DNA from 2 places in the Billgrantia sp. C5P2 genome. Region 2 is predicted to be linked to the other one. Evidence: riboswitches for the same ligand, from Rfam matches in the RefSeq annotation. Region 2 holds a riboswitch; the other holds the start of a gene.
The links. Region 2 has a riboswitch for thiamine pyrophosphate ahead of tenA (thiaminase II). Riboswitches for the same ligand answer to the same signal wherever they lie in the genome.
Positions count from the first base shown of each region.

Region 1 (3,404 bases), 2.4 Mb from region 2:
GGCTGGCGACCAGGTGTTGATGCGGGTGGCAACGCTACTTCAGGACCACTTCCGGCGTGCCGGCGACCGGCTGTTCCGCCTGGGCGGGGAGGAGTTCGGCTTGCTGCTCGAGGTCGACTCCCTCAAGGCTGGCAAGCAGTTGCTGGAGCGGTATCGAGAGGCCCTCCAGGGGCTGGGAATACCGCATGAGGCGTCTCGGTATGGAGTGATCACGGCTTCCTTCGGTCTGGTGGCCTGCCAGGGATGCGAGGCAGTGCGCGATGTCCAGTCTCTCTATCATCTTGCCGACAAGGCCATGTACGAAGCCAAGGCGGGCGATCGCAACCGAGTGGTCACCTGTTCCCTGCTGCCTGAGACATGACGGAGGTTGCATGGACAGCGTCTTGACGTTGACGTTAACTGTGACGTGACAAGAGCGACAATATCCAGGAGAACGTCATGTCAGCCCCGCTCAGCCGCTTCCCCGTACCCGAATCGATCGACGACCTGCCGGAGGATGTTCGTGAGGCCATCCTGGCCGTGCAGGAGAAGGCCGGCTTCGTGCCCAACGTATTCCTGATGCTGGCACACCGCCCCGATGAGTTCCGCGCCTTCTTCGCCTACCACGATGCCCTGATGGAGCGGGAGTCCGACACGCTGACCAAGGCCGAGAAGGAGATGATCGTGGTCGCCACCAGCGCCCGCAACCGCTGCCTCTACTGCGTGGTGGCCCACGGCGCGCTGGTGCGCATCTACAGCAAGGACCCGTTGCTGGCCGACCAGGTGGCCATCAACCACCGCACCGCGCCGATCAGCGAGCGCCACCGGGTAATGCTCGACTTTGCCCTGTACTGCGGCCTGGAAGTGGGCGAACTCACCGACGAATGGCACGCACGACTCACCGAGGTCGGCTTCACCCACGACGACATCTGGGACATCGGCGCCATCACCGCCTTCTTCGGCCTCTCCAACCGCCTCGTCACCCTCACCGGCACCCCGCCCAACCCGGAGTTCTACCTGATGGGAAGGGTGCCGCGGGAGAAGAAGTGACTGGGTGTGTGATTCTGGTTCCGTTCAGGCGCGGCAGGCTTCCAACAGCATCCGCACCGGTTCCAGCTGGCTGACGTGCAGTGCTAGCACGCTGTCGCCGAGGGCGTCGTCGGTGGGGCGGATCACGGCGAATTCGCCTTCTTCGAGGTGGAATTCGTGGATTTCGCGGGGGCCTTCGGGTGTCCGGCAGTGGATGGAGCGGTAGGCGTCGTCCTCGCCGTAGGTCAGGCGGTGATAGACCTTGAAGAAGGTGTAGAGCGTGAGGCCTTGGTCGAAGGCAGGCCAGCGTGCAGGGATGGTGCGTGTCTCCTCGTCCAGCAACGGCCCCTTGGCCTCGGCGGCGGCGATGGCGTCGGCCAGCGGCTTGGCCAGCAGCGAAGCATTGTTGCGCGGCAGCGGGGCGGCATTGTCGATGGCTTGCTGATGCTCAGCGCTGACCCGGGCCAGGTCATCGAGCGATGCGATGCGGTAGTCGCCATGCGCCAGGTCGGCAGGCTCGAAGCCGCCATTTTCCCAGCCATGGATGACCCGCAGCGTCAGGCGGCCGCTTGCCATGGGCTCGCAGACCAGCGCCTGCAGGGCGACCCGCAGGTGCAATTGGCGCTCGATGGCCAGGTTATCGAACGCGGAATAGGGGTCGGCAAAGATCTGGTGAAGGTGCCCGGGGGCGTGTTCCTTGGCTTCGCTGAATGACATGGTAGGTCCCTGCGGGGGAGAAGTGTTCTGGTTTTGTCGTTGTTATATCATTCCAGGGGCTCCAGGTCATATCGGCCCGAAGGTGGCTGGCTTGAGGCCTGAAACGACAATTCATTCACCTGTCGCCAGGGGAGTCTCGCTGCGGCGAGGCTGAGAGAGCGCACGGCGCTGACCCTGGAACCTGATCCGGTTCATACCGGCGGAGGAAGTGCGACATGCCCTACCTGACGTCAGCCGTGCTCGGCGCGGCGCTTTTGTGCTTTGCTTTTCTGGGCCTGCGTGCCCGCCGGGCCGATGGCCCCCTCGACGACTACGTGACCGCGCGCAATTCCCAGTCGGCTTCGACCCTGGGGCTTTCGTTCCTGGCCTCGGGGATGGGCGCGTGGATTCTCTTCGCGCCGCCGGAGATCGGCGCCTTCGTCGGCCCCGTGGCGCTGGCGGGTTACGCCATCGGCTCGGCGCTGCCGTTCATCGTGCTGGGGCTCTACGGCCCGGCCATCCGCCGCCACCTGCCCGAGGGCCGCAGCATCGGCGAGTTCGCCGAGGCGTGTTATGGCGCCGGCGTGCGGCGCTGGGTGTCGCTGGTCTCGATCCTCTACATGGCCTGCTTCCTGGCTGCAGAGTTGACCGCCATCGGCGCGATCACCGCTCTGCTTTCCGACGTGCCCCCGGCGCTGGTAGTGGTCGGCGTGGCCCTCACCACGCTGCTCTACACCGCCGTCGGCGGCCTGCGAGCGAGCCTGGCCACCGACCGCTGGCAGGCGTGGCTGCTGATCGCCCTGCTGCTGGTGGTCGGTGGGGTTGCGCTTGTGCGCCTGCCCGAGATGCCCATCGAGGCGGCGCTGCCGCCGATCCCCGTGGGCAGTGCGTTGGGCGTGGCGCTGACGCTGATCATTGCGGTCACGGCCGCCAACCTGTTCCACCAGGGCTACTGGCAGCGGGTATGGGCGGCGCGTGACGACCATGCCCTCAACCGTGGTGCCTGGCTGGGCGGTGCGACTACCGTGGCGGTGGTGGCCCTGGTGGGCGGGCTCGGTATGCTGGCGGCGATGAGTGGCGTGGCCCTTGGCGAGCCGCCGATTCCCTTCTTTGCGCTTCTGGGCGAAGCACCGGGCTGGCTGGCGCTGCCGGCGCTGGTGCTGGCGGTTACGCTGGTAGCCTCCAGCGTCGATACGCTGCAGAACGGCATCGCCTCGCTGGTAGTGGCGGGCTCCGGCAGGCGCGGGCTCTCCATCGGTGCGGCCCGGTTGGCCACCGTGGCACTGATGGTGCCGGTGGTGGTCGTGGCGCTGCAGGGGCTCTCGGTACTGCGGCTGTTCCTGATTGCCGACCTGCTGTGCGCTGCCATCGTGGTGCCGGTGCTGCTCGGGCTGTGGCGGCGCATGACGCCGCTGGCCGCGGTAGCCGGGGGCGTGGCGGGCCTGCTCGGCGCGATCCTGCCGGGCTGGTTGGCCCAGGGTAGCCTGGTGGCCGGTGTGCTGGCGGCGAGCTTCCCGGGCAGCATTCCCACACTGCCGCCTTTTCTCGGCGCGTTGGCGGCCTCGACGCTGGTGAGCCTGGCCGTGGCCAGTGCGGTACCTCACGAGCGCGTCCGCACGCTGTGAGTCGGCCATGGCAGGTCTATGCTGCTAGAAGATCCTTGCGACCTAAGATTTCTTGTGTTGATTATTTTGATAAAG
Region 1 is NZ_CM128542.1:819,018-822,421, forward strand. Features, by position in the region: gene ACRWQA_RS03910 (sensor domain-containing diguanylate cyclase) at 1-361, shown strand, start outside; gene ACRWQA_RS03915 (peroxidase-related enzyme) at 439-1,029, shown strand; gene ACRWQA_RS03920 (hypothetical protein) at 1,054-1,725, opposite strand; TPP riboswitch at 1,843-1,951, shown strand; gene ACRWQA_RS03925 (sodium:solute symporter family transporter) at 1,941-3,329, shown strand.
Region 1: linked by a shared signal. The riboswitch ahead of ACRWQA_RS03925 (sodium:solute symporter family transporter) and the one ahead of tenA (thiaminase II) in region 2 are both predicted to bind thiamine pyrophosphate.

Region 2 (3,404 bases):
GAAGACTTCCCAGGTGAGATCCTCGGCCACGCCGTTGACCTTCTCCAGGGCCTGGTATATCGGTACCGTGCCGATCGGTACCGGCGAGTTGCGAATGATCCACTCGCGGGTCTCGTGGATGTTCTGGCCGGTGGAGAGATCCATGATGGTATCCGAGCCCCAGCGGATGCCCCAGGTCATCTTGTCGACTTCCTCTTCGATGGAAGAGGTGACCGCCGAGTTGCCCAGGTTGCCGTTGATCTTCACCAGGAAGTTGCGGCCGATGATCATCGGCTCCGATTCCGGGTGGTTGATATTGCAGGGGATGATCGCCCGCCCGGCGGCCACCTCGGCACGCACGAATTCCGGGGTGATCTCTTCCGGCAGGCGTGCGCCGAAACCCTGGCCCGGATGTTGGTGGCCCAGAATTCGTTCGACTTCCTCAGTACCGAGCGCCTGCCGGCGCTGGTTCTCTCGAATGGCGATGAACTCCATCTCCGGGGTGATGATCCCCTGGCGGGCGTAGTGCAGCTGGGTGATGTTCTTACCCGCCTTGGCGCGCCGTGGCGTGCGCTTCAGGTCGAAGCGCAGTTGGGCCAGCATGGGGTCGTTGGCCCGGCGCTTGCCGTAGTCGGAGGTGGGGCCGTCGAGGAATTCGGTGTCGCCACGCTCCTCGATCCAGGCGCGGCGCAGCTCCGGTAGGCCGCGGCGCAGATCGACGCTGATCTCGGGGTCGGTGTAGGGGCCCGAGGTATCGTAGACCAGCAGCGGCGGGTTCTCTTCGTCCTCGCCGGAGGTCCGGGTGGGCGACAGCGAGATCTCGCGGAAAGGCACGCGAATGTCGGGGCGTGAACCCTGGACGTAGACCTTGCGCGAGCCGGGCAGCGGCTGGATGGCAGCCTCGTCGACCATGGCGGTATCGGCGAGGAAGTGCTGGGTCTTGCTCATGGGTGTTCTCCCTTGTTGTGGGTCGTCAGGGAGGACAGCTGGGGAGGACAGGGGCAACAGGGCGGCGCCCGGCTGCATGTCGCTTGATCCCTACGCTGGTCCTAGCCAGTTCAGGTTCAACGGGATCCATGCTGGGCGCGCGGCGCTGCATGATCTCAGCCGTCTTCAACGGCACCCCGTCAAGCGTGTTTGCCCGCCATGTCGGCGGGTATTGCATGGCAGCGGGTCAGATCGCTCGATCCAGTCCCATCTGCCAGAAATCGATCTCGAGCCGGGTGGCGTCGCGAAACACCTCGGCCAGCTCGACAAAGCGCGCCGCAGTGACGTCGGCCAGGCGGGCATCGAGCCACTCCAGCTCGGCGTGCATGGCGGCCTGGAATTCGTCGCTTTCGTACATGGCGATCCAGGCGTCATAAGGGTTGGTCTTGCCGCGCAGCGTGAAGGCTTGTGCGTTCAGCCAATTGGCGATCTCGCCGTAGCCCACCAGGCAGGGGGCCAGCGCCACGTGCAGGTCGAGCAGGTCGCCACGGTTGCCGGTATCCAGTACGTAACGGGTATAGGCCATTGTCGCCCGTGCCTCGGGCAGCGCGGCAAGCGCCTCCTCGCCGATGCCCCATTCGCGGCAGTAGCCCACGTGCAAGCCGAGCTCCACGTCGAGAATAGCCTTGAGGCCCGCATGGGCCTGGCGCAGGTCGGCGAGGTTGCGGCTCTTGTAGGCGGCCAGTGCGTAGGCACGGGCGAAGTGAATCAGGAACAGGTAGTCCTGCTGCAGATAGTGGCGAAAGGCGCCCTCTGCGAGCGTGCCGGCGCCCAGGCCGCGCACGAAATCGTGCTCTATGTAGGCTCGCCAGTCGTCGTGGCAGGCGTTGGTCAGGTCGTTGAAGCGATAGCCCATCTTGCCTCCGGTATCGAATCGGATCCGGAGCGTGGGCGGGAGGAAGGAAGAGGTGGCTGGGGGCAGGTGAGGGATGCTTGCCGCAATGGGGCCACCGCTTGATCCCTACGCCGGTACGAGCCGGATCAGGTTCTACGGGCCCCGCCGTGACGACTGCTCACAAGCAAGCAATGTCGTATGGCGATCTCAGCCGGTTCCACCGGCACCCCGTCAAGCGTCTGGGCCAGTCTAGCAGGAAGAGCCCGTCTTGCCAGTCACCGAAGCGAAATGGGCTTTCAATACAGCCGGAACGACTTGTGCTCCGGATGACCTTGCTGCTCCTCGATCACCTTGCGGTAGCGCTTGTATTCCCACTGATACTGGGCCGGGTCCAGGGCGATGGCATCCTGCACGCAGGCGTTCACGCCGGTCGCCGATTGCTCTTCGTCCGATGAGTAGACCCGCTCGTCGGCGGCCAGGAAGTGAATGGCGAAGCCGCGGCCCGGAAGGCGCCGGGCCACGCCGGTGACCACGCGGGCGTCGGTGCGGGCCACCAGCTTGGGCAGCAGGGTCGCGGTGTAGGCGAGGCGGTGGTAGAAGGGGGCGAACACGCCGCTGCCCCAGTCGGGCTCCTGGTCCGGCAGGATACCCACTGCTTCGCTGCGCTTGAGCGCCTTGAGCAGGGCGGCAACGCCACGCGGGTTGGTCGGCACCAGGCTCGCGCCCATGCGCTCGCGCCCTTGGCGGATCACCGTATCGAGTTCGGCGATCTTGGGCGGCTCATACATGGCGGTGAAGGGGAAATGGCTGGAGAGCCAGAAATTGAGCACTTCCCAATTGCCGAAGTGCGGTGCCAGCACGATGACGCCACGCCCCTCGGCACGGGCATCGTCGAGCAGTTCTCGGCCGTGTACCTCGAGAATTGAACCTTCGACCCGCTGTGGCGTGGCCATCCAGGCGAAGCCCAGCTCGAGCATGGTGGCGGTGGAGTGGGTCAGGCTCTCCTGGGCCAGCCGTCGACGTTCGGCCGTGCCTTGGTCGGGATAGACCTCGGCGAGGTTGATCTCGGTGACCTCACGCTCGCGCCGACTGAAGCGATGCACCAGCGGGCCGGCAAGGCGAGCCAGCCGCCAGAGCATGGCGGGGCGGCGGCCGGCCAGGGTACGCCACAGCGTGGCGATGGCTCGGCCCTGCAGGGTGGCGGTGGATGACTGCGTCTTGCTCATGGGCTCAGATCAGCCAGGCGTCCACGTTGTCGGGGGCGCGGTGCTCCTGCAGGCGCTTGATGCCCTTGACGCAGCGAATCACCAGCCAGACCACAGCCAGTAGCGTGGTCACGAAGCCAATCAGTACCAACGTCAGCAGCAAGGAAACGGCAAAATAGAGTACCGAGAGCCAGAAGGTGCGGATCAGGTATCGATAGTGCTCATCGAACCAGTGAGGCCCCTCGCCACGGTAGACGTAGGCGATCACCACGCCGATCAGGGTCGTCAGGCCACCCGTGACGATACCTGCCAGGAACAGGGCATAGACGACGATGGGCAGGGTGATGTCGGGCGTTCCGCCCGAATCGATGACGCTACGGCTTTCAGGGCTATCGTTC
Region 2 is NZ_CM128542.1:3,223,002-3,226,405, reverse strand. Features, by position in the region: gene thiC (phosphomethylpyrimidine synthase ThiC) at 1-927, opposite strand, end outside; TPP riboswitch at 998-1,116, opposite strand; gene tenA (thiaminase II) at 1,154-1,822, opposite strand; TPP riboswitch at 1,908-2,042, opposite strand; gene ACRWQA_RS14870 (lysophospholipid acyltransferase family protein) at 2,098-3,027, opposite strand; gene ACRWQA_RS14865 (DUF4870 family protein) at 3,032-3,404, opposite strand, start outside.